Linked DNA regions of Salinivibrio kushneri. The protein of the gene in region 1 interacts with the protein of each later gene in a pairwise test. Links are inferred from orthologs where the notes say so. Each region holds a gene or a part of one and is shown in the gene's direction. Other genes may lie near its edges. The genes, in order: crp and N8M53_RS02105.

What was found.
Region 2: the proteins of crp (region 1) and N8M53_RS02105 interact in binary tests that used the Escherichia coli proteins (3 or more experiments, as listed by UniProt). The link is inferred for Salinivibrio kushneri from one-to-one orthologs.

Annotation. Positions count from the first base shown.
Region 1 is NZ_CP114588.1:227,347-242,739, reverse strand. What follows is about bases 8,063-11,032. They hold crp (cAMP-activated global transcriptional regulator CRP), read left to right. Parts: upstream 8,063-9,216; coding sequence 9,217-9,849; downstream 9,850-11,032. Other genes in these bases: N8M53_RS01115 (DUF1338 domain-containing protein), read right to left, coding at 10,920-11,032; N8M53_RS01120 (hypothetical protein), read left to right, coding at 9,980-10,846; N8M53_RS01130 (phosphoribulokinase), read left to right, coding at 8,098-8,967. In the rest of the region: N8M53_RS01180 (WD40 repeat domain-containing protein), read left to right, coding at 1-694; N8M53_RS01175 (SlyX family protein), read left to right, coding at 707-928; slyD (peptidylprolyl isomerase), read right to left, coding at 981-1,472; N8M53_RS01165 (YheV family putative zinc ribbon protein), read right to left, coding at 1,523-1,726; glutathione-regulated potassium-efflux system protein KefB, read right to left, coding at 1,736-3,535; glutathione-regulated potassium-efflux system ancillary protein KefG, read right to left, coding at 3,528-4,109; N8M53_RS01150 (ABC transporter ATP-binding protein), read left to right, coding at 4,308-6,236; N8M53_RS01145 (TIGR02444 family protein), read left to right, coding at 6,245-6,721; N8M53_RS01140 (hydrolase), read left to right, coding at 6,705-7,694; N8M53_RS01135 (YheU family protein), read left to right, coding at 7,823-8,041; more of N8M53_RS01115, read right to left, coding at 11,033-11,711; astD (succinylglutamate-semialdehyde dehydrogenase), read right to left, coding at 11,722-13,203; astA (arginine N-succinyltransferase), read right to left, coding at 13,205-14,227; N8M53_RS01100 (aspartate aminotransferase family protein), read right to left, coding at 14,257-15,393.
Region 2 is NZ_CP114588.1:422,276-437,383, forward strand. The notes cover bases 1-2,685. They hold N8M53_RS02105 (YacL family protein), read left to right. Parts: upstream 1-993; coding sequence 994-1,377; downstream 1,378-2,685. Other genes in these bases: N8M53_RS02100 (glycerate kinase), read right to left, coding at 1-867; glnK (P-II family nitrogen regulator), read left to right, coding at 1,676-2,014; N8M53_RS02115 (ammonium transporter), read left to right, coding at 2,033-2,685. Outside these bases: more of N8M53_RS02115, read left to right, coding at 2,686-3,262; N8M53_RS02120 (Fe(3+) ABC transporter substrate-binding protein), read left to right, coding at 3,427-4,443; N8M53_RS02125 (ABC transporter permease), read left to right, coding at 4,507-6,138; N8M53_RS02130 (ABC transporter ATP-binding protein), read left to right, coding at 6,135-7,181; N8M53_RS02135 (TetR/AcrR family transcriptional regulator), read right to left, coding at 7,238-7,843; hpt (hypoxanthine phosphoribosyltransferase), read left to right, coding at 8,191-8,721; can (carbonate dehydratase), read right to left, coding at 8,827-9,486; N8M53_RS02150 (SulP family inorganic anion transporter), read left to right, coding at 9,695-11,350; N8M53_RS02155 (SulP family inorganic anion transporter), read left to right, coding at 11,691-13,343; N8M53_RS02160 (ABC transporter ATP-binding protein), read left to right, coding at 13,358-14,281; N8M53_RS02165 (ABC transporter permease), read left to right, coding at 14,278-15,048.

The DNA of each region.
Region 1 (15,393 bases):
CACGGCACAAAACTTTGCCGTGTGGGATCTGGCTTGGAGCCAGTCTCAAGGGCTTTGGTCCATTTCTGACGGCATCATTCGTGATGCCGCGATCAGTAACAATGGTGAAAAATTGGTGCTGGCTATGTCTAACGGCAAAGCATTATTCATCGACTTAGGCACGGGAAGGCGCTTAGAGTTCCTGGCGCATCGCGATAAAGTCAATGCCGTGGCGATTTCGCCCAATGGTGCGTACGTACTCTCCGGTGGCAATGACCATCATGCCTACTTTTGGGAAACCGACTCGGGGCAGATTATTAACGACTTTGCGTACGACCAAAGGGTTAAGCAAGTCGCGCTACATCGAGAAGGGCAATACGCGTTCGTCTCTGATGGCGGCAACCGCGCGGTAATTTGGGCTCTGCCGAGCGGAGATAAGGTGAGTGAATTGGATATTTTTGCTCGCCAAGCGATTTACGCCAGTGCCCGCTTTTCCGATGACGGCCGTCAACTGGCCACTGGTACCCCCTCACAGCGGGTCGAGTTATGGGACGTACAAAGCGGTGAAAACATCGGCCGCTGGCAAGCCTTGGCGCAACCAGACACTCGCCCACCGAGCGCAGTCGTGTATGATGTGGCTATCGACCCCACGGGGCGCGTGATTTCCGGGACATCCGCCGGTATCGCCCAAGCTTGGTTAACCGACGCGCAATAGCGAGAGAGCAGTATGAGTGAGATTGATAAGTTACAGCAACAAATCGACGACCTGGAATATAAGGTCGCTTTTCAAGAAGACACCCTCGAGCAGCTCAACAGCGCGTTAACCCAGCAGCAGGGGGACATTGAGCGTATGACGGTACAGATTCAATACTTAGTCAGTAAATTAAAAAACATAGAGCCGGAAAACATTGCCAGCCAAGCAGAAGAAACGCCGCCACCGCACTACTGATACGAAAAAGGCGCCATTCGGCGCCTTTCATTCACCACAGACGGAGACCGTCTTAGTGGTCGTGACCACAGCTTTCACCCTCTTGGTGAATATGACCGTGAGACACTTCCTCTTCTGTCGCTTCGCGAACGTCAACCACTTCCACAGAGAAAGACAGGGTTTGACCGGCTAGCATGTGGTTAGCGTCAACTACCACTTCTTCACCATCAACTTCAGTCACTTCGACCGGGATTTGGCCTTGGTCCGTTTCTGCCATAAAGCGCATGCCCACTTCTACTTGGTCTACGCCTTGGAATACGTTAGCCGGTACGCGTTGTACCATGGCTTCTTGGTAATCGCCATAGGCTTCGTCTGGGCCTACAGTCACGTCAAAGCTCTCACCTTTTTCGCGGCCTTCCAGCGCGTTCTCAAGACCTACAATCAGGTTACGATGACCGTGCAGGTATTGGAGAGGCTCTTGTGCTGTTGATTCGTCAACAAGTGCACCATCTTCATTTTTTACTTGGTAAGCCAGGCTGACTACCACATCTTTTGCAATTTTCATGCTCGCTCCGAGACCGGAAGGTAAATGGACTGCCGATGATAACGGATCCCCTACTCCGGTTTAAAGATCCCAATGACATTCTCTGCTGACTCGGCACCAGAGTGTGACTGCTGTGCCGAATCAGGCAACCGACTATCATGATAATCGCAGCTGACACATTCTACTTTGTCAATATTATTTTCGCGCCATACTCGTAACGTATCGAGTTGTTGACACGCTGGGCATGCTGCCCCAGCAATGAAACGTTTTTTCACTTCAACACCTTACTCATCTCGGTTCCAACTTTGGTGCCGCTCACTGTCACCACGCATTTCTCGGTCAAAAATTTCTTCCAACTCTTTGCGTGCTTCTTTCACTCGGGAGGCCGTCGCCAAGTCTTCGCTGTGTTGCGGCAATAGATCTTGCAATACCCGCATATCCAACTTACGGAATAAAATTTCGGCTCGCTTGGCTTTATACGGATGCATACCCAGTGACTCTAGCGTCTGCCGCCCCAGTTCAAGTGCGCCCAAAAAGGTTTCACGCGAGAACTGGTCAACGCCCTGCGCCATCAATTGATAAGCCTCTACACGGCTCCGCGCCCGTGCCATTACCTTTAAGTTAGGGAAATGGCGCGCACAAAGATCAACAATCTCCATCACCTCGTCAGGCGAATCGGTACAAATCACAATCGCTTCTGCGGTATGCGCACCGGCCGCCCGTAATAAGTCGAGCTGGGTTGCGTCGCCATAATACACTTCATAGCCAAAGCGACGTAGCAGCTTAATTTGTGTCGGATCACGTTCCAATATGGTTACGCCAATTTTGTTAGCGAACATCAAACGCCCTACCACCTGACCAAAGCGACCAAAACCGGCAATGATCACGCGCGCATCAGCTTGCTCAAACTGTCCTTGGGGCGGCGCTTCCTCTGGCTCGTTGAACGTGCGGGCAAACCAGCGCTGTTGAAGCGTCAGCATTAAAGGCGTCGTCATCATTGATAAGCTCACCACCACCAACAAAAATGCATTCAATGGCTGGTCGAGTAACCCTTGGCTGCGCGCGGCAGTAAAAATAACAAACGCAAACTCCCCGCCTTGGCTAAGCAACACCGCCATTTGACTACGTGCCTTTGGCGCCACGCCAAACAGACGCGCCAACCCGTAAAGCAATATGGTTTTTGCAAAAATTAACGCTGCCACCGTGCCTAAAATTGCGAGGGGATAATCGAGCAATAAGCCGAGATCAACGGTCATCCCCACCGCAATAAAGAACAGCCCGAGCAACAAACCTTTGAAAGGCTCAATCGCGGTTTCTAGCTCATGACGGTATTCACTTTCAGCAAGCAATACGCCCGCAAGAAACGCCCCGAGCGCCATCGATAAGCCCAATGCTTGCATGGCCAGGGCAATACCAATCACCAAGGCCAACGAGGTCACGGTAAATAGCTCGGTGACACCGCTCATGGCCACTAAACGAAACAGCGGGCGCAGCAGGAAATGACCGCCTACCAGCAAAATACCGATACCGACAAACATCCATAATACGTCGAGCCAGCTACCGGCACTGCCACCGGCAAGCGCAGGGATCATCGCGAGCATCGGGATTACCGCAATGTCTTGGAAGAGCAAGACCGCAAAGCCTGACTGTCCGGTTTCGCTGCGCATTAGGCGTTGATCTTCGATAATTTTCATCGCAATCGCGGTAGAAGAAAGCGCCAGGCCAACTCCAATCACTAATGATTGGGAAAGGGTTAAGCCTGTCATCATACATACCACACCAATGGCGAACGCGGTGAGTACCACCTGACTGCCCCCAAGCCCGATAATCGGTCGGCGCATTTGCAGCAACTTTTTCGGGTTCAGCTCCAGACCAATCAAAAACAGCAGCAGCACCACGCCAAATTCCGCAAAATGGAGAATCGCATCCACATCACGGACCAGACCCAGCCCCCAAGGCCCGATCACTATGCCTGCCAGCAAATAACCGAGGACAGAGCCCATGCCCAAGCGCTGTGCCAACGGAACCGCAATCACCGCGGCCAATAAAAAGACAAAAGCCACCGATAAGAGGTTGTTATCCATCCTCTCCTCCTTGTTGCGCCAATGGATCGGCGAGCCAATCGGCGTAAATCTCGGCAAACGCATCGCGATCGGCATCGCCAACGCGACGTGCCCAGTGCAACACCAACGGCGGGATCCAATACATCCGACATAATGAGGCGGTTAACTCAAAGGGTTGCAATAACTCGGCCATCGAATATTTATTGTAACCTTGCTGGCTAAACGCTTCGGCCGCACCGCCAGTGGTCACCACAAAACGACAGGTTTTACCGGCCAACGCATCCCCGCCTTGTCCATGAGCAAACCCTTTCCCTAACACCACATCTATCCACTCTTTTAACAATGCCGGACAGGAATACATTTGCAGTGGATGCTGAAAGACCAACACATCGGCGTCAGTGACCAACGCACGCTCATGATGCACGTCCACCACAAAATCAGGGTATGCGGCGTAAATATCATGGACTGTGACATGGGACAACGGCGTAATGGCCTCAATTAAGCGACGATTGGCAACAGATTCATCGGGGTCGGGGTGAGCAAAAATCACCAGTACCTTGGGAAGAGAGGGGCTTTCAGCCTTATCTCGGGGCATAGGCTTCCTTGTCGTTATGATTATTGTAAGAACGCAATCTGTTCATTTGTTCCATGTTTTTAACTTTAACACACAAATATGCCCCGTCTGTGTCTGACCAGTGGGATGACGCGGTAGAATTTGGCAATCCCCGTATCAAGCTGGTATAACGACCGCGCAACCATGCGCATCCATCAACCCGAGACAGACTGAGAAATCATGATTCGCTTCTCCGACATTCAACTGCTTCGTGGTGGTAAGCCCCTGCTTGACCACACTTCTGCCACTATTTCGCCAGGCGACAAAGTCGGTTTGGTGGGAAAAAATGGCTGTGGCAAATCTAGCCTGTTTGCATTGCTGCGCCATCAATTATCGTTGGATGCCGGCAATTGTGACTATCCGAGTCAGTGGCAGGTAGCATGGGTGGCGCAAGAAACCCCGGCACTCGACAAAAGCGCACTTGAATACGTCATTGATGGCGATAGCGAATACCGCGAGCTACAGCAAGCCTTACGCGACGCCGAAACCCGTGATGATGGTAATGCGGTAGCGATGTTGCACGACAAATTGGATGCCATTGGTGGTTATACCATTGAAGCACGCGCTGCGAGTCTGCTTGATGGTTTGGGCTTTAGCCAACCACAAATCCACTGGTCACTCACCCAATTCTCAGGTGGCTGGCGAATGCGGCTGAACTTAGCACAAGCGCTATTATGCCGCTCTGATCTGCTGTTGCTGGATGAACCCACCAACCACCTAGATCTCGATGCGGTGATGTGGCTGGAAAAATGGCTACAGCAATATCCAGGGACCTTGGTGTTGATCTCTCACGACCGGGACTTTTTGGATCCTGTCGTCAACCGTATTATTCATATTGAGCACCAACAGCTTAATGAATATACGGGTAATTATTCCGACTTTGAACAAATGCGCGCGCAAAAATTGGCTCAACAACAGGCGCAGTACGAAAAGCAACAAAAGCAAATTAACCACATGCAATCGTATATTGATCGCTTTCGCTACAAAGCGACCAAAGCCCGTCAAGCGCAAAGTCGGATTAAAGCCCTTGAGCGGATGGAGAAGGTATTGCCCGCGCAATACGATAACCCATTTAGTTTTACCTTCTTCACCCCGGATGCCTTACCCACACCGATTTTGATGATGGACAAGGTGGCGGCTGGTTATGATAAGACCCCCATTATTGAAAACATTCGCCTTAACCTGGTGCCGGGGGCGCGCATTGGCTTACTAGGGCGCAATGGTGCGGGTAAATCAACCCTGATTAAACTGCTCGCGGGTAGCCTACCCGCCATGGCCGGTGAATTAACCTATTCACAAGGGGTGAAAATTGGCTATTTTGCCCAACACCAACTTGATACGTTGCGGATCGACGATACGCCACTTCAGCACCTAAACCGGTTAGCCCCTACCACTGCTGAGCAAACCTTGCGTGATTTTCTCGGCCGGTTTGGCTTTCAAGGCGACAAGGCGCTCGAGCCCATCGGCCCCTTTTCTGGAGGCGAAAAAGCCCGCTTGGTGCTCGCTTTGCTGGTGTGGCAAAAACCGAACCTACTGCTACTCGATGAGCCCACTAACCACCTTGACCTGGATATGCGCCAAGCATTAACGCTGGCTTTACAGTCCTACGAGGGCGCGATGGTGATTGTCAGTCACGATCGCTTTTTGCTGCGCGCCACTACCGATGACTTGTACTTGGTCGACAATGGCGCAGTGCTACCCTTTGATGGAGACTTGAACGATTATCATCGCTGGCTGACCGATCAACAGCGTGCTGATCGCGCTGAGAGCAAAAAACAAGCGGCCGCGGAGAAAACAGCACCGCAACAAACCCAAGTGGATCGCAAAGCGCAAAAACGCCGCGATGCCGAATTACGCAAGCAAACGGCGCCTTTGCGGAAAAAAATTGACAATCTCGACACACAGATAGAACAACTCTCTGCCATTATCAGTGACGCGGAAAGCCAGTTGGCGGATCCTGAGATTTATCACAGTGATAACAAAGCGCGACTCACGGCGCAATTGCAACGTCAAGCGGATGCCAAATCGACGCTCGAAGAGGTGGAACAAGAATGGATGGAGCGACAAGAAGAGCTGGAAGCCCTGGAGGCGACATTCACTCAAAGCTAACCCCTGGGATGGCGAACCCCGCCGACCTGTGGCAGTTTTGTTTACATCATTATGGCAAGCCAGAGGTGAAACAAGCCTGCCTCAAGCTCCAAGACGAGCACCAAGGTAACGTCAACCTTGCCTTGTTGCTCGCCTGGATTGAGCAACATGGCTACGGCCTTGCCCCCGAGAGCCTGAGCCAACTCAAACACGCGTTGAGCCGATCGGAGCATTTGCTTATTGCCTATCGTCACCTGCGGCGAGATTTGAAGCCGCGGGTCGGCAGTGGACAGTACAAAAAAATGCTTAACTTTGAGCTCAGCTTAGAAAAATTCCAACAGCAGGATTTAGTCGAGGCCCTAAATCGTCAAACCTGGCTCACGGATACCGCCTCTCCTCTCGCCTACTATTGCCGTCAGCTGTCACCATCAGCACGCAACCTATATACATCACTGAGGGTGACGCCCGCCGAGGAAGAGGGAAGTAACCATGATGACACCGTTTAGACCCATTCCCAGTGCACGGAATGCGCACCTACAAACCTTGTTGCCTCGCTTTCTGCGTCGTGCCCCGCTTTTCACCCCTCGCTGGCAGCAATTTGATCTGCCCGATGGCGATTTTGTTGATTTGGCCTGGACACATCAACCGCAACCTGGGCAGCCGATTGTTGTTTTATTCCATGGCTTAGCCGGCAGTTTCGACAGCCCGTATGCCAACGGCTTGCTCGCCGCGTTCCAACGTCAAGGTTGGTGCGGCGTAGTGATGCACTTTCGCAGCTGCAGTGGCCGCCTTAATCGTGCCGCGCGGACCTATCACTCTGGAGAAACCCAAGACGCACGTGCCTTCTTAACCTATTTGCGTGAGACCTATCCAGAGAGTCAAATTGGCGCGGTCGGGGTTTCCTTAGGGGGAAACATGCTGGTACGTTATCTGGCGGACTATCACGATGATCCCATCGTGACCTGTGGTTGCGCAGTGTCACCCCCACTTGACCTAGCCGCGTGCTCGATGCGTATCCAGAAAGGGTTTTCCCGTGTTTATCAAGCCTATTTGTTGCGCTCGATGCGACAAACCCTTGCTGAAAAGCTGACCCGTCATCAGCAAGTCGGCCGGTGGCATGCGGGAGAACGCCCAACGATCAATACGTTGTTTGAGTTCGACCAAACTGTCACTGCCCCGCTTCATGGCTTTGACGATGCACACCATTATTACCGTGCCTGCAGCGGCCTTTCCGTGCTTAATGCCATTAAGACACCGCTGGCCATCATTCATGCCAAAGACGACCCGTTTATGACCGACGCGGTGATCCCAACGTCCCCCTTACCCGCCAATATCGACTACCAACTCACAGAGCATGGCGGCCATGTTGGTTTTGTCACGGGAAGCTGGCGCCAACCTCAGTTGTGGCTTGAGCAAGCGGTGCCCGGCTGGTTAGCGTCTTATTTGCCGCATGAGTCACTGAGCAAGACGGCACGTTAGTGCCATCAAAGGAATCAAAGAGAACCACTGCATTTACTGGTATGATCGGGTAAAATGCGAGCCAATTCACAACATTCGCATCACGCACCCTCGCGTGCCATCCTGAGATAAATAAAAGGTGATGTAGTATGATGGTTCCATGGCAGTCGATTCCCGACGAAACACTGACAGCGTTAATTGAGCACTTTGTATTACGGGAAGGAACCGATTATGGTGAGCAAGAAGTCAGCTTTGCACAAAAAGTTGATGATGTTCGCCAACAATTACAATCCGGAGACGCCGTGATTGTGTATTCCGAGTTGCACGAGACAGTGGATATTCGTCGTAAAGCAGCACTCGGCTCTTAGCATCGCAGTACACGCCGTATCGCGATACAAATTCAGACTGAATGACAGGGCGCGTCATGTCGGCTAAACATCCAATTATTGCGGTTACCGGCTCGTCAGGAGCCGGTACCACCACTACCTCGGAGGCCTTCCGTAAGATGTTCCAGATGATGAACATCAAAGCGGCCTGGCTAGAAGGGGACAGCTTTCACCGTTTTACTCGTCCCGAAATGGACGTGGAGATCCGTAAAGCGCGTGAACAAGGCAAGCATATCAGCTACTTTGGCCCCACCGCCAACGACTTCCCTCGACTAGAGCAGTTTTTTCGTGAGTATGGCGACCAAGGCACGGGAAAATACCGTCGCTATTTACATACCTTTGATGAAGCGGTGCCCTATAACCAAATGCCTGGTACCTTCACACCATGGCAAGACTTGGCCGACAATACCAATGTATTGTTTTACGAGGGATTGCACGGTGGGGTGGTCGACGGTGACGTCAATGTTGCGCAACACGTCGACCTCTTGATAGGTATGGTGCCCATCGTCAACTTAGAGTGGATTCAAAAATTTGTCCGCGATACGCGCGATAGAGGTCACTCTCGTGAAGCGGTGACCGACTCAATTGTGCGCTCAATGGATGATTACTTGCACTATATCACTCCGCAATTTTCTCGCACCCATATCAATTTTCAACGCGTTCCCACGGTAGATACCTCAAACCCATTAAATGCCAAAGGGATCCCGTCTTTGGACGAGAGCTTTGTGGTGATCCGCTTTCGTGGGATGAAAAATGTCGACTTCCCCTACCTGTTGCAGATGATCACTGGGTCGTTTATGTCACGGCATAACACCTTAGTGGTGCCTGGGGGAAAAATGGGCTTTGCGATGGAATTGATTATCCGTCCATTGATCCAACAATTGATAGAAAAAGGCAAGATTGGCTAAGGCGTAGCGCATCCATGATGTATTACTTCTCAAGCCGTGATCTTAGCCACGTTTTTGCCAGATTTTTAGGCGGTTGGCCTAGATCAAAATCAAGAAATCACCAACAAAAAAAGATACACTCTTGTTAACATACAGTGAGCTTGTAGCCCGCGTTCAGACTTCGTATTCTGTGCAATGATCTGATGGGTTACCCCTCAGACAAAGATAGGACGTTGTTGCCGGGCAACACATGCAGAGGAAATAAGTTATATGGTTCCAGGAAAACCTCAAACAGACCCTACACTCGAGTGGTTCCTTTCACATTGTCATATTCATAAGTATCCGTCTAAAAGCACGCTTATCCATGCAGGTGAGAAGGCGGAGACCTTGTATTACATCGTGAAAGGGTCTGTGGCCGTACTGATCAAAGATGAAGAAGGCAAGGAAATGATCCTGTCTTACCTTAACCAAGGTGACTTCATCGGTGAGCTCGGGCTTTTCGAAGAAGACCAAGAGCGCACTGCTTGGGTTCGCGCTAAATCACCGTGTGAAGTGGCAGAAATTTCATTTAAGAAGTTCCGCCAGCTCATCCAAGTTAACCCTGACATCTTAATGCGCCTGTCTTCACAAATGGCGCGTCGTTTGCAGGTAACTAGCCAAAAGGTAGGGGATCTCGCCTTCCTGGACGTCACAGGGCGCATTGCGCAAACCTTGTTGAACTTGGCGAAGCAGCCAGATGCCATGACACACCCTGACGGTATGCAAATTAAGATCACCCGTCAGGAAATTGGCCAAATTGTCGGCTGTTCGCGTGAAACCGTGGGACGTATTCTAAAAATGCTGGAAGAGCAAAACCTCATTTCCGCACACGGTAAAACCATCGTGGTATACGGCACACGCTAATTGCGCCGCTCTCTGTATCACCAACCGACGCCCTGGCGTCGGTTTTTTTATCTCCACTTTCTGGCAAGCACGCGGATAGCTTCTAAACTCAAAACGATGTTGTTAACACTAAATTAACAAGGTATCGTTTATGAAAAAAGTGATAACTGCCCTCACCGCCCTCGCGCTCTCTGTGTTTTCAGTCCATGCCGCATCCAATACCACGATTGTACACCCCGAGCCACGCGCTGGCTCAGCGCTTGACCTCTATGCCATTGAGCTGATTGAATTTCTTGCTGAAAAATCGGGAGAATCTGTCACCTTACAAGCCTTTGACGGCCAAATTGGCTCTCAGTCTCGTAAAGTGGAGATGCTCAAGCAAGGCAAGCTCACTGTCGACTGGCTTGGTGCCGACCGTACACTGGAATCGGAACTGATCCCCATTCGCTATCCCGTGTTTCGTGGTTTACTCGGCCATCGCCTGTTTATTACCAACCAAGCCACTGAGCCCCAACTCGCTCAGATAAATAGCGCGGGTGATTTGCAGTCTCTTACGATGACTCAGGGACAAGGCTGGGCCGACGTCAAAGTGCTTAACTCTGCGGGATTTCGCGTACGTGAAATATCGAGCTTTGAAAACATTTTTAAAGTGGTTGATACGGGTCGTGCCGATCTCTTCCCTCGTGCCTTGATTGAGCCTTTTAGTGAATTAGCCGAGCGGCCGCAATACGGTAATCTGTTAGTTGACCCACACCTGATGCTGATCTATCGCTTCCCGATGTTCCTGTTTGTGTCTCCGCAACATGCTGACGTCGCCGAGATGTTAAATCGCGCTTTTGAAGCGGCGTATCAAGACGGATCATTTATCGAGTTTTTCAATAATGCGCCTTTAGTTAAGGAAACCTTTGAAAAGGCAAACATTAGTGAACGCACCGTAATCCGAGTTGATAACCCACATTTAAGCAACGAAACACAAGCGATTCCAGACACGTTTTGGCTCGACATCGAGGCCCAATAGACGATAAAAAAGGGAGCGTATCACACGCTCCCTTTCATATGACGTCGACCCGTATTCGGGCAAGGACGAATAACTAGTGGGTGCTTTCAAAGATTTTATCTGCCGAGGCAGCCACAAAACCTTGGTAGAGCTCACCATTGGGCAGGACATAACGCTTAGCAAACTCATAAAATCCACCCGGGATGGTTTGCGTGTCATCAGAAAAAGCAACCGGTACGCGATCCGCCATGGTGGAGGATTGCTCCAAATACACTGATGCATCCCCTTTGACTTCTCCACCTGACTCGTTAATCGCAAAGCCATTGTCGCGCAATCGGTTGTTCACCGAGAGGCAATCATCATGCGCATTCAGCTGATTCACGCTCACGGTAAAATGGTTCGCACCATAACCGTGTGCCGCCACCCAAGACGCATATTCACTCTCTTCGGCAAGGGTTTGATAGGTCGCCCAATCAACATCCCATAGACGCCCCTGATGGAGAAAATCACTGCCTGTTAGTGACGATTCATCGACCTGCGCCACCAGCTTCTCGACAATCGCCTGAAGCGTTGGCGAGCATTGCTCGACCATCAACTCACTGATAAAAACTTTTGGCATCAAAGGATCGGGATGCTCAAAATGGCAGGCGTTGAGCTTTTTCGCTTCAAAGGTATAGTCACCTTTTTGCTGATACCCCAAGGCGAGAAATGGACGCGCAAGTACCTTTAGCCCAACCTTAGGTAAACCAAATGTCCGTAAGGCAATATGATCATTGATCAAAGGTTGCCCTTCCTCTAATAAGGCATGCACCTTATGTGCCGAAGGGCACAGACGGTTGATGTAGTCCTGCCACAGTTTGTCGAATAACGCTTGGCCACTGTCCATGTTGCTCTCCTTAGTCCTGTTGATTCGGAATGCCGGGGGCGAACGTTTCGGGCAGTACCACCTGCTCCCCTTCCATTGACGCCATCGGATAAGCGCAATAATCCGCTGCATAGTAAGCGCTGGGGCGTAAGTTCCCCGAGGCACCCGGCCCACCAAATGGCGCGTCACCGCTAGCGCCCGTCAATTGGCGATTGCGGTTAACAATCCCTGCACGAATATGGTCAAGGAAGTACTGCCATTCACCATCGTCTTCACTGATAAGTCCGGCAGACAACCCATAGCGGGTGTCATTGGCTTTGGTGACCGCATCGGCCATATCCTGGTAACGCTGCACTTGCAGAAGCGGACCAAAATACTCTTCATCCGGTAAGTCTTGAATACCACTGACATCCAAGATCCCTGGCGAGATCACCGCGTCATGCTGATGTTCACACTCAATCACTGGCTTCGCGCCCAGATCAACAAGCTTTTGCTGTGTGGCCAGAATACCCTCTGCTGCCGCCACTGAGATCTGTGCGCCCATAAACGGCGCCGGATCATCAAACTGGCCGCCAACTCGCACGGTTTTTGTCCATTGTGCTAGGCGCGTCAAGATCTTGTCACCCACTTCTCCTTCAGGCAGCAGCAGGCGGCGTGCACAGGTGCAACGTTGACCGGCGCTAAGATACGCTGACTGAATGATGGTATAGACGGTGGCTTCTAAATCACCAAACTGATCACTGACCACCAAGGGATTATTTCCCCCCATTTCCAGTGCCAGCATCTTATCGGGCTGACCCGCGAATTGGCGGTGGAGGATATGGCCGGTATTGGCGCTACCGGTAAACAATAAGCCATCAATGCCTCGGGCTTGTGCTAAAGCCTCGCCGGTATTACGGCCACCTTGTACCAGATTGATAAGGCCATGCGGCAGCCCTGCCTCTAACCAATACCCCAGTGTTTTTTCCGCCACTTTTGGCGTCAATTCTGACGGCTTGAACACCACACTGTTACCGGCCAGTAGCGCGGGGACAATGTGGCCATTGGGCAGGTGACCCGGGAAGTTGTACGGGCCAAAGACCGCCATCACACCTAACGGACGGTGACGCAACACAGCTTGCGTGCCATTGACATCTTTTTCGCGTGAGCCCGTTCTCTCGTGGTAAGCGCGTAATGAGATCGCCACTTTTCCCACCATGGCACCGACTTCGGTTTTGGTTTCCCAGAATGGTTTGCCCGTCTCTTCAGCAATGGTGCGCGCTAAATCGTCCGTATTCGCTTTCACTATCTCGGCAAAGCGCTCAACCAGCGCTTGGCGCTCGGCAAATTCAGTATTACGCCAACGAAGAAAGGCTTCACGTGCGGCGCTAACCGCTTGTTCAACCTGGGGGCGCGTCGCTTCTTCACCTTGCCAAATACACTGACTATCAAAGGGATTTTGCGAGGTCATCACCTCGCCCTCGCCTTTCACCCACTCTCCGTTAATCAGATGGCCTGCTGATTGCTTTGTCATCTTATCCCTCCATGGCAATCAAACGCAGCTGATCGCCTTCTTTTACATTCAATGCGTCTGCTACCGCGGGGCTGATCACCACCTGATTGGTTTCATGATCCACCGCCGCTTTCGCCGCTGTCGCGCGGAAACCGGCAAAGTCCGTGTTCGATATCAAATAGTCCTGCGCGCTGCTGTGCTCTCTTACGCTTGCCGAGGCGTTGAAAGAATGACGCACGGATTCAATATTGTGACGTAAGCATTCCACCGTGGGGCCGGCATCAAAGATGTCGACATAGCCACGGCACGAAAAGCCTTCTTTTTCCAACAAGCGCAACGCTGGGCGAGTATTGGGATGCACTTGCCCGATCACCGCTCGCGCTTCCTCACTGAGCAGGCTCACGTAAATCGGTAATTTTGGCATCAGATCAGCGATGAAGCCTTTCGCCCCAATCCCGGTGAGGTAGTCAGCCAACGTGAAGTCAATGTTAAAGAAGTTATCCTTCAACCATTGCCAAAACGGCGAGTTCCCCTCGTCATCAGACACACCACGCATTTCAGCAAAGACCACGTCTGCGAAACGCTCGGGAAATTGTGCCAACATCAAAAACCGACACTTAGACAAAAGCTTGCCATTTAGGCCGCCACGAAACTCAGGGCGCATAAACAAGGTGCAGATCTCTGTGGTGCCGGTGTAGTTGTTGCCAAACGTCAGCACTTCCACGATGTTATGCACATTCAGTTTGCGCGACGAGTGCACCACCTTCGTCAGGTGGTAACTATAAAATGGATTGTCGAGGCCAATAGCCGCTTCAATCCCAGTCGTCCCGGCAATCTCACCGGTTTCTACATCTTCAGCGACCATCAAGTACCCTTCCGGGCCAGGCTCTGTCACCTTTTTGGCAAAACTTTCTAGCGAATTATCAATTCGCCCTTGGAGCAAATCGGCATCCACCGGCAACGAGGTAAACCCGTGGCCGGACGCTTCCGCACACAACATCAGTGCATCAAAATCTGATGCACGGATAGGCCGAATAACTAACATCTCAAATCCCTCCGAGTGTATGAGGTCGCTTATCCTGCAACAACCTTCGCAATCGCGCGCTCCAGGCGTGCCATCCCTTCTTTAATATCGGCTTTGGTAATCACCAATGACGGAGTAAACCTCACCACATTTGGGCCGGCGACTAATACCAACAGGCCTTCTTCACCCGCGGCAACCAGAATATCGCGTGCACGGCCTTCCCAGTCTTGGTTCAGTGCCGCACCGAGTAGCAAGCCTTTGCCACGGACTTCACTGAAGATGCCGTATTTATCGTTAATCGCCTCTAAACCGTCACGGAACCATTGCTCGCGCTCAATGACACCCTCTAGCACTTCGGGCTTGGTCACTTCATTGACCACGGCTTCTGCGACCGCACACGCCAATGGATTACCGCCATAGGTGGAGCCATGAACGCCCGGTTTCATGTGTGCTGCGAGACGTTCGGTGGTAAGCATGGCACCAATGGGGATCCCGCCACCCAGTGATTTGGCTGTCGCCAGAATGTCCGGTTCAACCCCTGATTCTTGATAGGCATAAAAGGTGCCCGTACGGCCATTGCCGGTTTGGACTTCGTCGAAAATCAACAGGGCGTTGTGTTTGTCACATAACTCGCGCACGGCCTGCAAAAAGCCTGCTTCCGGTGGCACGATGCCGCCCTCGCCTTGCAATGGCTCCATCATCACCGCACAGGTACGATCTGAGATATGGTCGGCCAATGCGGCGATGTCGTTGTAAGGAAGATGGGTGACATCGCCAGGTTTAGGGCCAAAGCCGTCTGAATAAGCGGGCTGTCCCCCTACCGTCACGGTAAAGAAGGTGCGACCGTGGAAACCTTTGGTGAAAGCGATGATTTCACTTTTGTGCTCGCCGTGCTCTTCTTTTGCCCAGCGACGCGCCAGTTTCAGTGCGGCTTCGTTCGCCTCGGCGCCTGAGTTAGCGTAAAACACGCGGTCGGCGAAGGACAGTTCGGTGAGGCGTTTTGCGAGGCGCAACGCCGGGGCGTTGGTCATCACATTGCTCAAGTGCCACAGCTTCTGCGCTTGTTCGGTCAGTGCATCCACCATTACCGGATGACAATGACCTAAACAGCTCACCGCGATACCACCGGCAAAATCGATATACTCTCGACCTTCCTGATCCCAGATACGCGACCCTTTACCATGATC
Region 2 (15,108 bases), 190 kb from region 1 along the record:
GATCACCCAATCGGCTTGTATCAATACGTGGTGGGCATGGGTGCGTGAGAGTAACAATTCCACCCCTGGCTCAAGCTGCGCGCCGAGTAACCCGCCGAGTGTCGCGCCGATCCCGCCAGCCGCGCCAGCGCCTGAAAAGTGGCAAATGGACTGTCCCAATTGTAGGTGGCAAATACTGGCAAAGCGGTGCAGGTATTGCTCCAATTCTCGAATGTCTTCTTCCTGGGCGCCTTTTTGTGGCCCAAAGACGGTGGTAGCGCCATGCGGTCCACATAATGGATTGTCTACATCGCAGGCGGCAGTGAGTTTGACCGTGTTAAGGCGAGCATCCAGTCCGTCAAGATCCAGCGTCATCAGTGCACCCAGGCCCTCTCCTGTAGGCGGTATTGGTTTGCCCGCGCCATCAAGGAGCTTGGCGCCCAGGGCGGTCAGAATCCCTGCACCAGCGTCATTGGTGGCACTGCCCCCCAAGCCGATAATGATCTCATCAATGTCATGGTCAAGCGCGGCACGAATGAGCTCACCGGTGCCTAAGCTGGTGGTATGACGTGGATTGCGTGCGTGAATAGGCACCAAAGGCAGCCCAGATGCACTGGCAACATCAATAACCGCAAGCCGATGCTCGCGGTTGATAATAAAATCGGCGGTCACCGAGCGAAAATCGGGTCCAGTAACCTCGCAGTGATAACGCTCGCCACCAAGTTGGTCGAGAAAGCTTTGTGCAAAGCCTTCACCCCCGTCAGCCATTGGCAGTTGAGAGAAACGGGCGTTAGGCAAAATAGGCGCGATGCCAGCCTCGATCGCCTGAGCAACGTGGCGAGCACTGAGGCCTTCTTTAAATGAATCAGGTGCGATCACGATATGCATTAGCCTATCCTTTACTGCTTACTGTTATTCCATTTAAGTATGGTTGAAGTGACAGCTTGATGACAGCCTCGGCTTGGCAATTATAGGAAAAAGCCGGACAATAGCGTGCCAAATTTGGAGGTCAGTGTGGATTACGAATTTTCTCGCAACAGTTTTGATGACAGCTACCGGATTGTTTTTTCTATGGGACATGAAGCCATAGGACGTTGGCTATTGGATGAACTCGGCACGGAGCTGACGCAAGTGACAGCCTGTCTACATACTCTGCAGCAACTTGAGTCAGAGCAGCAGTGGCGCGGGCATACGTTCACGCTTACCGCCAATCATGATGAGGTCGTGGTGGTGGCGAATGCGATGCTGCAACCTGCCTCGGATGACGCGCAAATCATGCTCAATGAGCAAGCGCTGACCTTTTATGATGAAGAAAGCTACGCCGCGTGTGGTTACCAAGACTTTTTGGAAATGCTAGACGCCTACCAAGACTTTATTGCCCGTTACGGTCGACGTTAAGCGGGCTCACTGAGTTAGCTAGTCATCGATGAGCACGTATTACCGTGTGCGTGCTTTGAATCGATGAATCTTTCCCCGTTTTTTATCCTTATTCTCGCTTCTATGTTCCCCATTGGTGCAATCGTGTACCGCTCCCGCGGGTATGCGCTGTGTTGGTGAATAATTCGCACTTATATGGTGCAAATCACCGCCTTTATTTCTATTTGTTTTTTAAGTTATTGAATATTAACTAATTAATTATTGGCACGGCTCTTGATAGTTAGACGATGATGCAAACACAAGGACTCAGGAGAAGGATATGAAACTGATTAGCGCCATTATCAAGCCATTCAAGCTTGATGACGTACGTGAAGCGTTGGCGGATGCTGGCATTGACGGCATGACTGTCTCAGAGGTGAAAGGCTTCGGCCGTCAAAAAGGGCACACAGAGTTATACCGCGGTGCTGAGTATCAGGTCGACTTTTTACCCAAAGTAAAATTAGAAATCGCGGTGCAGAGCGAGCATGTCGACAGTGTCGTGGACGCGATCTCTAAGGCTGCACAAACCGGCAAGATCGGCGATGGCAAAATCTTCGTCTTTGATCTTCAGCAGGCGGTGCGTATCCGTACTGGTGAGATGGATCTGGAAGCAATTTAAAAACAGGGAGTAAAGACAATGGAACTGGTAAACACGGTGACTGAATTGCGCTACGCGCTCGACACCTTTTTCTTTCTTTTATCCGGTGCGCTAGTGATGTGGATGGCAGCAGGCTTTGCCATGTTAGAGGCAGGGCTAGTACGCTCAAAAAACACCACTGAAATACTGACCAAAAATATCTGCCTCTATGCCATCGCATGTACCATGTACCTGTTAGTGGGCTACAACATCATGTACGTGGATAACAGCGGTGGTGGCTTTATACCGTCTTTCGGTACCTTGATTGGCACGCAAGGGGCGGACGCGGATCACTCGCTTGAATCAGACTTCTTCTTCCAAGTGGTGTTTGTGGCGACAGCGATGTCTGTGGTGTCAGGCGCGGTGGCTGAGCGTATGAAGCTGTGGGCGTTCCTGGTGTTCTCTGTCATCTTAACTGCGGTGATTTATCCGGTTGAAGGTTATTGGACCTGGGGCGGTGGCTTTCTCTCAGAAGCAGGCTTTAGCGACTTCGCTGGCTCTGGGATTGTTCACATGGCCGGTGCCGCTGCGGCACTCGCAGGTGTTCTGCTCTTGGGGGCGCGTAAAGGGAAATACAGCAAAAATGGCAAAATCAATCCCATCCCTGGTTCAAACCTGCCCCTCGCTACCCTAGGTACTTTTATCTTGTGGTTCGGCTGGTTTGGCTTTAACGGTGGTTCACAGTTGATGGTGTCGGATTTTGAAAACGCGACCGCGGTCGGGCAAATCTTCTTGAACACCAATGCGGCTGCGGCTGCGGGTGCGATTGCTGCTTTGCTGGTGTGTAAAACCATGTGGGGGAAAGCGGATTTGACCATGGTACTCAACGGTGCGTTAGCCGGCTTAGTGGCCATCACCGCGGATCCGCTATCACCTTCACCTGTGGCAGCGCTGATCATTGGTGCGGTATCAGGTGTGGTTGTGGTCTTCAGTATCGTTGGTCTTGATAAGATTAAAATTGATGACCCTGTTGGTGCTATCTCTGTGCACGGTGTGTGTGGCTTCTTCGGCTTGATGGTTGTGCCTTTAAGTAACACAGGGGCAACCTTTGGTGCGCAGCTTTTGGGTGCGGCAGTGATTTTTGCTTGGGTATTTGCGGCAAGTTTCCTCGTGTGGCTAGTGCTGAAAAACACCATGGGTATCCGTGTTACCGAAGAAGAAGAAATGTCAGGGATGGATTTACATGACTGTGGCATTGATGCATATCCCGAATTTGTTAGCGTAAAATAGTCAGTTACACTTAACTCGATTAAACTCTGAAACGAAACCTTACATTTTTGGATGTAAGGTTTCTTTGTTTTTGCGTCTGATCATATTGAGCCCTGAGTCATTAGTTGTATACTAACGAAACTGAGATTCGTTATCATTTATCATCATATTTAAGGACTGCCACGATGAAAAAACTACTGATTGCCTCGGCTATCACCGCAAGCCTATTAGGAACCAGCGCCGCGGTTGCGTCCGAAGAAGTCAATGTTTACTCGTATCGCCAACCTTTCTTGATTGAACCCATGTTCGATGCGTTTACCGAAGAGACCGGCATTGAGGTGAATGTTAAATTCGCCAAAAAAGGCATGGCGGAAAAGGTTAAGCAAGAAGGTGAGTACAGCCCGGCTGACGTTTTGCTAACCGTTGATATTTCACGCCTTCAAGAGCTGGTTAATCAAGACGTGGTTCAGCCTGTACAGAGCGCGGTGATCGACCAAAACGTGCCTGAGCAGTTCCGTGATAGTGAAGACAAGTGGGTTGCGCTGACAACACGTGCCCGTGCGGTATACTCATCACGTGAGCGTGTGGGTAAACTAGGTGATGATTTTGACTACCTTGACTTGGCAAAACCAGAATGGAAAGGCAAGATTTGCACCCGTTCAGGCAAACACCCATACAACGTTTCTTTGGTATCAGCCATCATTGAAAACCACGGTGAAGCGAAAGCCAAAGAGTGGTTAGAGGGCGTAAAAGACAACCTCGCGCGTAAACCACAAGGCAATGATCGTGCACAAGTGAAAGCGATTAAAGAAGGCCTGTGTGATGTATCGCTAGGCAACAGCTATTACCTAGGTAAAATGCTGAATGACGAAGAACAAACAGCGTGGGCGGAAGCGGTTTACTTGAACTATCCTGGCCAAAACGCGCACGGTACGCACGTGAACGTGAGTGGCATGGCGATGGCGAAGTACGCGCCGAACGAAGAAAACGCGCTAAAACTAATGGAATTTTTAACGTCAGACAAAGCACAGCATATGTATGCTGAGGTGAACTTCGAAGAGCCTGTGAAGCCGGGTGTTGAGCAGTCTGAGCTGGTGGCGTCTTGGGGCGACTACAAGCATGACCCAATGCCGCTTGAGGCGATTGCGGATAACTACAGCCAGTCAGTGAAACTGCTGGATGAAGTGCAGTTCGACCTGTAAGCCATTGCATAGGGGCGGATGCCGCCCCTGTTGTCTTTCTCTGACGCCTTAATGTAGTAGGCCATGCGAGATAGATTACCCATTATAAAAACCAGCAGTTGGAGCTTAGCTCTGTTGCTGGTTTTGCCGATCTTAGCGATCTTTTATACCGCGGTAGGCGACACCGGGGATATTTTCCCTCATCTGTTTGATACCGTACTACCGACTTATACCTTGAACACCAGCTTGTTAGTGGCTGGCGTGGTGGCGATTGCGATTATCCTCGGGGTGCCCACCGCGTGGATGCTGGCCATGTATCAGGTACCGGGCAGCCGACAACTGCAGTGGGCGATGGTGCTTCCGCTTGCGATGCCGGGCTATATTATTGGCTATATCTACACTGACTGGTTTGACTACGCAGGCCCATTGCAACGTGGCTTGCGGGCACTGTTTGAATGGCAAACGGTCAATGATTACTGGTTTCCCGATATGCGTACCTTGCCGGGTGCGTGTTTTGTGCTGGCGTTAGTCTTATACCCTTATATCTACTTGCTCACCCGTGCCGCGTTTATGGAGCAAAGTGTCACCTTGACCCACTCAGCGCGTTTGCTCGGTTGCTCGCCGATGCAAAGCTTTCGTCGCATTTCTTTACCGTTGGCACGGCCGGCGATTGCGGTGGGGGCCTCTTTGGTGGCGATGGAGGCGCTGGGCGATTTTGGTACGGTCAATTACTTTGCGGTCAGCACCCTTACAACCGCAGTCTATGATACTTGGTTGAGCTACTCGAGCTTAACCGCTGCCGCCAAAATCTCTGCGATCATGCTGGTTGCTATCTTCCTTTTGATCAGTGCTGAACGTTATGGGCGACGTAAACAAGCACAATTTAGTCCAAGCTCGAGCAGTGATGCGATTGAGAAAATGCCCTTAACAGGCTGGCGCAAAGTCGGTGTGTTAGCGTGGTGCTGGAGTCTGCTGTCACTGGCGTTTATTTTACCCCTGTTACAGCTTTTGGTGTATGCATGGCACTACTACGAAAAAAATGCGGTCAGCGAATTTGCCACCTTTAGCTATAACAGCTTTTATACCTCAAGTTTAGCGGCGCTCATTGCCGTTGGCATTGCGTGGACAGTCAATGTGTATCGCCGCCTGCGTGGGCATGGGGTCAGTGTGGCGCCCATGCGATTGGCGTCTATGGGGTATGCGGTGCCGGGGACGGTGCTCGCGATTGGCGTGATGTTAGTGCTGACGCGCGGCGATCACTTCATTAACGATATCGCCACCCATTACGGCTGGGGACGGCCTGGCCTCCTATTATCTGGCACCATGGTGGCCTTATTGGTGGCCTTTGTTGTGCGGTTCAGTGCCGTCGCCATTGGCAGCATTGAATCAAGCATGGCCAAAATTCCTCCTTCATTGGATATGGCGGCGCGAACCATGGGGTGCACCACCACAGGGGTGATTCGCCGTGTGCATTTACCCCTAATTCGGCGCGGCACGCTCATTGCGATGCTGTTGGTGTTTATTGAGTCGATGAAAGAGCTCAATGCGGCCATTTTATTGCGCCCTTTTAACTTTGAAACACTGGCCACCTATGTGTACAACTTTACCTCGGATGAGCACCTAGAGTATGCCGCCTTGCCTGCGATTTTGTTGGTCGTGGTTGGTTTGGTCCCCCTTATCCTGATTAACCGGTCATTGGAGCAAAAATATCAATGAAGTGTGCGCTCGCGATAGAGAATTTGACCTGCAGTTATAACGGCACTCCTGTTTTAAAGGATTTGTCGCTGCAAGTCGCGCCGGGAGAAATTGTGTGCTTGCTCGGCGCCAGTGGCTGCGGGAAGACGACGTTGCTAAAAGCAATGGCAGGATTAATGCCATTATCCTCAGGAAAGCTATCGATTGGGTGCAAACTCATGGACGATAATCAGCATTCAATCCCGCCAGAGCAACGCAATATTGGGATGATTTTCCAAGACTATGCGCTGTTCCCACACCTTACGGTGGCAGACAATGTGGGGTTTGGTCTGTCTGGATTCAGCACGGCAGCACGAAGTGAAAAAGTGACTGAGATGCTCAAGCTGGTGCGTCTGGCGGAGCTGGGTGACCGCTATCCTCACCAGCTCTCGGGCGGCCAACAACAGCGCGTGGCGATTGCGAGAGCGCTGGCTTATGAACCCGATCTGTTATTGCTTGATGAGCCCTTTTCAAATATTGATACCCAGGTTCGTCATGATTTAATTGAAGAAATCCGACGCATTTTTAAATCCCAAGGCGTCACGGCGATCCTTGTGACGCATAGCCGAGAGGAAGCATTCGCGTTTGCCGATAAGCTGGCGGTAATGAATCAGGGGCTCATTGAACAGTATGGCGATACCACAGAGGTGTATTACCAACCTGCGAGCCGTTTCGTCGCTGATTTTCTTGGCCAGGGCTCTTATGTGCCCGTAACGGTCTCGTCGCAAGAACAAATGCAGACACCGCTCGGCCCTTGGCCTCGTCCGGTGCATTGTCATCCAGGCGCGCATTGGTGGCTACTGAGACCGCAGTTTCTCAGTATCCGTGCTGATGAGAAGGGGGAAGGACAGGTGTTATCCCAACAGTTTATGGGTGACAGCAGCCGTTATACCATCGATATCCATGGTCAAAAACTGTCGGTACACGCGCGTGAGCCGCTATTGGTGGGAGATAAAGTCAGTTTACATATTCGCCCTCACGAACCAGTCCTTTTCAATGATGGGCCGAGTTTTATTGACGATTAAGACACCAGAACCAAAAAAGCCAACCGAAGGGTTGGCTTTTTACGGCGCGACTACGATTAGCTTTGCTGGCAAAGTACATCAATATAGTGTTGAGCCATGGCGTTTAAAGCCGTTTTGTCTGGTTGCTGGTGCGCCTGTAAAAATAGCACATAGCACACCCCAGCCAACATACTGGCAAGCTCACGCGGTTGGTGACGGTCGACCATCTCACCTTTTGCCATCCCATGCTGGAACACTTGTTCGAACTGATCCATCGCGTCTCGACTGCCTTTGACAAAGCGTGGCCAAATATCCTCGCGAATAGAGGTACTCCACTCAAACCAGACTTTCATCCAAGCTTTGTCTGCCAGTGCCGTGTCGATAATTTGCGAGGTAATGCAGTTTAGCGATGCTCGCATCGATTGATCTTGCTCGGTGCACTCATTAATGAGTTTAATGAAGTGTTTCTCGGTCTGGGCCAAGATCTCTTCCACCAAGTCTTCACGGGTTGGGAAGTAGTTAAATACTGTTGCGACGGAGACATCTGCCATTTCGGCAATATCGGCGTGCCCCGCACGACCAATCCCGCGTTTGGCAAACACATCTAAGCCACACCCTAATAACTGCTCTTTGCGGCGCTCGGGCGATAGCCGCGTCCTTGTTCTCTCATTTGATTGAGCCATCCTAAAACCTGCCAACTTATTTTTGGTTTGTACAAATTAATTATTGTTTGTGCTAATGACTTTATTATTAGCGGGGTTGAGTTTATACCAGCCATTTATGGCCTGACAACGGCTAGAAGCCTGATCTAGGCCGTAAAAACGTAATTTTGTCTGCAAAAAAAGTCATTCATTACAAAAAACAAAGGCATGGATTATTTTTTCTTATCAATCAGTGTGATACCCAACTAGTGTGCGGGTGCATAAGCGATGAAAACGCGCTCGCTGGGATCCGCAATCGATTTAGTGCTAGACTATGCCACCTTTGTTAGTGACCTCCCTTTTGTGGAGAGACAACCATCGGGGCAGATATGAAACACACCGTTGAAGTGATGATTTCAGAGCAGGACGTTCAGGCGCGAGTGAAAGCCTTGGGCGCCGAGATCAGCGAGCACTATAAAGACTCACCGGAGTTGGTATTAGTGGGGCTGCTGCGTGGCTCGTTCGTTTTCATGGCGGATTTATGCCGTGCGATTGACATGCCGCATGCGGTCGACTTTATGACTGCATCAAGCTACGGCAACAGCATGGAAAGTACGCGTGATGTGCGTATTTTGAAAGATTTGGATGATGATATTAAAGGCAAAGACATACTCTTAGTCGAAGATATCATCGATACCGGCAATACGCTGAGTAAGGTGTGTGAAATCCTGTCTTTGCGCGAGCCAAATTCAGTACGTATTTGTACCTTATTAGATAAGCCTGAGCGCCGAGAAGTCGACGTCAAGGTTGATTGGCTGGGCTTTACGATTCCAGATGAATTTGTGGTCGGTGTGGGCATCGATTATGCGCAAAAGTACCGCCATCTGCCGTACGTTGGTAAAGTGATTCCGTTGGACTAAAGGGTTCAAGGAATGCGAAAGGAGAAAGCCGAGCCTATGCTCGGTTTTTTTGACCCCATGATACAGGCGAGTGCCAACCTTCCTTGTTAGAGACGTAGGGAAGGATTAATACTCGACTTGGTCAGGCACAAGTTCACACATTGCCGCTTGGTAGTTTATTTCTAGCGATTCCCGACTATTGGCGGTCATCCCCAGATCCCGCAAGATCCCATCGGTGGTGTCGTAAAACCAGCCATGAACCTTTACATCTTGGCCGCGTTCCCAGGCGGCTCGCAAAATCGTTGAATTGCCCAGATGATAAACCTGCTCTGCGACATTGATCTCACACAGTCGATTACCGCGTGCTTGCGCAGGCAATTGGCTCAGGTAGCTTTTGTGTTTGAGGTAGAGGTCGCGAATATGTAGCAACCAATTGTTAATTAAACCCAGCTCAGGGTTTTCTATAGCCGCATGTACCCCGCCGCAGCCGTAATGCCCACAAACAATAATGTGCTTGATTTGCAGCACGTCGACGGCGTACTGCACGACGGATAGGCAATTTAAATCGGTATGAATAACTTGATTGGCGACATTACGGTGGACAAAAAGCTCGCCAGAGTCGAGACCAGTCAAGCGCTCTGCGGGCACACGACTATCGGCGCAACCAATCCATAAGTATTCAGGGTGTTGCTCTTTGGCAAGGTCGGCAAAAAACTGTGGGTTAGTATCACGAATGTCTTTTGACCAGGCTTTATTATTGGCGAACAACGCTTTGATTTGGGCCATATTCACGCAAGCTTTTGGTAATGTAGTCGTTTACCACTATACCTTAATGACCGAGTGTGAAATACACTGAGATCAATATTCACATTCTTTTACATCTGTCACGCCCAATAGATCACGCTGTTTACCTTCAAAGCCACTGCTCGGATCGGTTAATCCAAGAAAACTCGTATACTGTCTTTTCCATCATCAATGCAGTAGAGGGTAGTGAGTGTTTGATAAAGGACGATTTGCACAGCTGACATTAAAAGGGGATCTATTTGGTGGGGTAACCACCGCGATAATCTCATTACCATTGGCACTTGCATTTGGTGTCGCCTCTGGGGCTGGCGCGGAAGCGGGGCTATGGGGCGCGATTTTAGTCGGGTTGTTTGCCTCGCTATTTGGCGGGTCGTCTACGCTGATTTCTGAACCGACCGGCCCAATGACAGTGATCATGACCACGGTATTAACCGCCATGATGGCGCGTTACCCGGAAGGGGGCGTAGCTATGGCATTCACCGTCGTCATGATGGCGGGGGCGTTCCAAGTACTGATTGGCAGCTTAAGGCTGGGGAAATACGTCACCTTAATGCCTTACAGTGTGGTATCCGGCTTCATGTCAGGGATTGGGGTGATTTTGATTTTGCTCCAGCTTGCCCCCTTGCTGGGGCAAGCGGCACCTTCTGGCGGGGCGCTTGGCACACTTAAAGCATTGCCGGACTTACTCGCTAATGCCGATTTTAAAGAGGTATTTCTCGGGGCGCTGACCCTTGGCATCTTGTTTTATTTTCCGGCGAAATATCGCCGTTTTATTCCCGCACAGCTTGTCGCGCTCGTCAGTATCACTTTGGTTTCAATTTTATTGTTTGATACCGACAGCATTCGTCGTATTGGGGAAATCCCCACTGGCTTACCTTCGCTAGTGATCCCGCATATCACGACAGAGCATTTTACCGCGATGGTGATTGATGCCCTCGTGCTGGGCACCTTAGGGTGTATTGATACCTTATTAACCGCGGTAATTGCTGACTCACTGACTCGGCAAGAGCACAACTCTGATCGCGAGCTGCGCGGGCAGGGCATTGCCAATATGATTGCCGGGTTATTTGGTGCGCTCCCTGGCGCGGGGGCCACTATGGGCACCGTGGTGAATGTGCAAGTGGGGGCGCGCTCTCCTTTGTCGGGGATATTGCGGGCGGCGATGTTAGCCGCGGTGGTATTGGTGGCAGGTGCGCTCACCGCGCCGATCCCGATGGCGGTACTCGCGGGCATTGCGGTATATGTCGGGTTTAATATCCTCGATTGGAGCTTTCTTCACCGCGCCCATAAAATCAGTTTGCAACAAACCGGTATTATGTATGGCGTGATGGCGCTGACGGTGTTTGTTGACTTGATTGTTGCCGTCGGCCTAGGGGTATTCATTGCCAACTTATTGGTGATTGAGCGCCTAAGCCGAGAGCAAGCCAAGCAAGTACGGGCCATCAGTGATGCCGAAGATGATGAAGTGCCGCTGGATGACGAAGAACGTGCGCTGCTTGATGCGAGCAATGGCCAAGTGTTGTTTTTCTATCTTTCAGGACCGATGATTTTCAGTGTCTCGAAAGCAATTGCACGCCAGCATGCCCACATCAACGAGTTCCGTGTGATGATTCTGGACCTAAGCGATGTGCCCATGTTGGATATGACCGTTGGTTTGGCATTAGAGAACGCGATTAAAGATGCGCGTGAGGCTGAGTGCACGGTGTTTTTACTGTGTCCGCACGACGAAACGCGCGAGCAGCTGCAGCGCCTTCATATCGGTGATTGGGTCCGAGAGGCGCATATCTTTACCACACGCAAACCGGCGCTCGAGGCGGCCAACCGCTTGGTAGAAGTGATGCCATAGCGGGCTGTTCAACGTATGTTACACGTCAATGCACGCAAACTCGCTAACTGGCGCCATGAGCGGGTTTGTGTGCTGTCATGGCTTTTTAGGGTGATCCACGCGTTACCCGCTTAGAAAAAACACGTCATCACGATCACTTAAATACAAGATATTTAGTGAATCTTTGCCACATTTCTCATCATTTTATTCTTTTTGGTTGAAAACTAACCATGCGTTTCCTCTCCTGATTTGATCTTGTGCACATTCCTATATACTGGCGCGCGCACTGGGGACCCCCCGTGCCAGTGAGTAAAGCCGTCATGGCCGTGATACTGCATACGACTTGAAAGGATCAGCTGTTTTGAAATTCGAACGATTCAAGAACTGGACCCTGAAAGGGGACCTGTTTGGGGGCGTCACCACGGCGGTTATTTCTTTGCCCCTCTCGCTGGCGTTCGGGGTAGCGTCTGGTGCAGGCGCGGAAGCCGGGATGTGGGGCGCCATTTTGGTGGGGCTTTTTGCCGCGTTATTTGGTGGCTCTTCAACCCTTATCTCAGAGCCGACCGGTCCGATGACAGTGATCATGACCGCGGTACTTACCACCATGGTGTCACGTTACCCCGAAGGGGGCATGGCGATGGGCTTTACCGTGGTCATGATGGCCGGCTTATTCCAAGTGATCTTGGGGACCTTGAAGCTTGGAAAGTACGTTACTTTAATGCCATATAGCGTGATATCTGGGTTTATGTCCGGTATTGGCGTTATCTTGATCATTTTGCAGCTGCCGCCTTTGTTGGGACACGTGCCCCCTGAAGGAGGCGTGCTGGGCACACTGAGGACGTTGCCTGAGCTGATTGCACACACTCAGCGCAGTGAGCTTTTATTGGGGCTGCTTACGCTTGGGATCCTCTTTTCTTTCCCACAAAAATATCGCCGTTATATGCCGGTACAACTCGTTGCCTTGGTGGTGGTGACTTTGCTGTCAATGTGGTGGTTTGATCTCGAGGCGATTCGCCGAATTGGTGTGATCCCAACTGGCTTGCCAACCTTGATGCTGCCACACATCGACAGTGAGGTACTGACCACCATGGTGGTGGATGCGTTAGTGTTGGGGACCTTGGGCTGTATTGATACTTTGCTCTCTGCGGTAATCGCTGACTCGTTGACGCGCGAAGAGCACGACTCGGATAAAGAGTTGCGTGGTCAGGGGCTGGCCAATATGGTGGCGGGATTATTTGGCGCTTTGCCGGGAGCGGGTGGCACCATGGGCACGGTTGTTAATGTGCAAGTAGGCGGACGTTCACCGTTTGCGGCCATTGTGCGCGCCCTTATTCTAGCGGCGGTAATCTTGGTCGCAGGCTTTTTGACCGAGCCCATCCCGATGGCAGTGCTGGCAGGTATCGCCATCTATGTGGGCTTCAATATCCTTGACCGCACCTTTATCCAGCGTGCCCACAAAGTCAGCTTGCATCAAACCGTGATCATGTATGGAGTGATGATACTGACGGTGTTGGTGGACTTAATTGTGGCAGTGGGCGTGGGTGTATTCATTGCCAATATTATTGCCATTGAGCACTTAAGCCGTGAGCAAGAAAAGCAGGTAAAAGCCATCAGTGATGCGGATGAAGATGACGTCCCCCTGAGCGAGATGGAAAGGGCTTTATTGGACAGCGCCAACGGAAAAGTGTTGTTTTTCTATCTCTCAGGCCCAATGATATTCAGTGTCTCTAAAGCGATTGCACGTCAGCACAGTAAAATCGAGGAATTTGATGTCATGATCTTAGACCTCAGTGACGTGCCCATGATTGATATGACCGTTGGCCTCGCGCTTGAAAATGCGATCAAAGATGCGGTTGACGCCAGTTGCCAAGTTTTTCTGCTCTGCCCCCACCAAAAAACACGGGATCAGCTTGAGCGCTTGCATGTTAAAAATTGGCTCACCGACGATCACACCTTTGATAGCCGTTATGATGCACTCCGTGCCGCGCACCGAGTGACCGAGGTCATGCCTTAAAAGAACGGGAGCTTATGAAAGCCATCGACATCAAAGACCTGGTCAAAACCTATGGGACCAGTGTTAAGGCGCTAAAAGGGGTATCGCTCTCTGTCGAGGAGGGCGATTTTTATGCGCTATTGGGGCCAAATGGGGCGGGTAAATCCACCACCATTGGCATTTTGAGCTCACTGGTGAATAAAACCCAGGGGCAGGTGAGTATTTTTGGCTACGATCTCGATACCCAAAAGGTGGAAGCCAAAAAACAAATCGGGCTGGTGCCACAAGAGTTTAACTTTAACCAGTTTGAGAAAGTGGAGCAGATCGTGGTGAACCAAGCGGGTTACTATGGTGTGCCCCGCGACCAAGCCAAATTACGCGCGAAAAAATACCTCTCGCAGCTCGATTTATGGGACAAGCGCCATGAGCCTGCCCGTAATTTGTCGGGAGGCATGAAGCGTCGCTTAATGATCGCCCGTGCGTTGATGCATGAGCCTCGTCTGTTGATCTTGGACGAGCCAACCGCTGGTGTCGACATTGAGCTACGTCGTTCAATGTGGGACTTTCTCACCGAGATTAACCGGCAAGGGATCACCATTATTCTCACCACTCATTACCTTGAAGAAGCCGAAACCTTGTGTCGCAACATCGGCATCATCAATCGAGGAGAGCTGGTAGAAGATACCTCCATGAAAGCCTTGCTGGCGAAGCTGGATGCAGAGACGTTTATCCTAGATTTACAACCCGGGCATAAGCTGAGCACCTTAAACGGTGTTAACTGGCAGAAAACCGATACTAATACCCTAGAAGTTGAAGTGAATAAGTCAGTCGGGTTGACCCCTGTCTTTGATCAGTTGTCGCAACAAGGCGTGCAGGTGCTGTCGATGCGCAATAAGGCAAATCGCCTTGAGGAGCTATTTGTCACCTTAATTCAGCAAAATGGGGAGGAGCGTGCATGAATGCTTTGTATTGGGTGGCCTTTCGAACCTTGATTCATAAAGAAGTGGCGCGCTTTACCCGTATTTGGGTGCAAACCTTGGTTCCGCCAGCGATTACCATGAGCCTCTATTTTATCATTTTCGGTAATCTGATTGGCTCGCGGATTGGCCAGATGGAAGGCTTCTCCTACATGGAGTATATCGTGCCGGGGCTTATCATGATGTCGGTGATCACCAACTCTTACTCCAACGTGGCCTCTTCGTTTTTTAGTGCCAAATTTCAGCATAATATTGAAGAGCTTTTGGTAGCACCGATCCCTAACTACGTGATCATTGCCGGTTATATCGGTGGCGGGATGTGTCGTGGGTTAGCGGTGGGGGCGTTGGTGACCATGACCTCCCTGTTTTTCGTCGACTTGCAGATAGCGCATCCGTTGATTGTGATTACCACCGTAGTGTTGACCTCGGCGGTGTTTGCCCTGGGTGGACTGATTAATGCTATCTTCGCCAAAACCTTTGACGATATTAGTCTTATCCCTACCTTTATCTTGACGCCATTAACTTACCTCGGTGGGGTATTCTATTCGCTCTCCCTGCTGCCTGAGTTTTGGCAGGGGGTATCTAAGCTCAATCCCATTGTGTACATGGTAAACGCGTTTCGATACGGCTTTCTTGGCGTGTCAGATGTCGGCATCATGACATCGTTTGGGGTGCTGATGCTGTTCATCATCGGGCTGTATGCCTTGGCGTGGGGTTTGATTTCCAAAGGAACAGGCTTGCGTAGTTAACGACCTAACAGTACCAATAATCCGAGTTGATATCGGATAAAAAGCCCCGGCCATGATGGC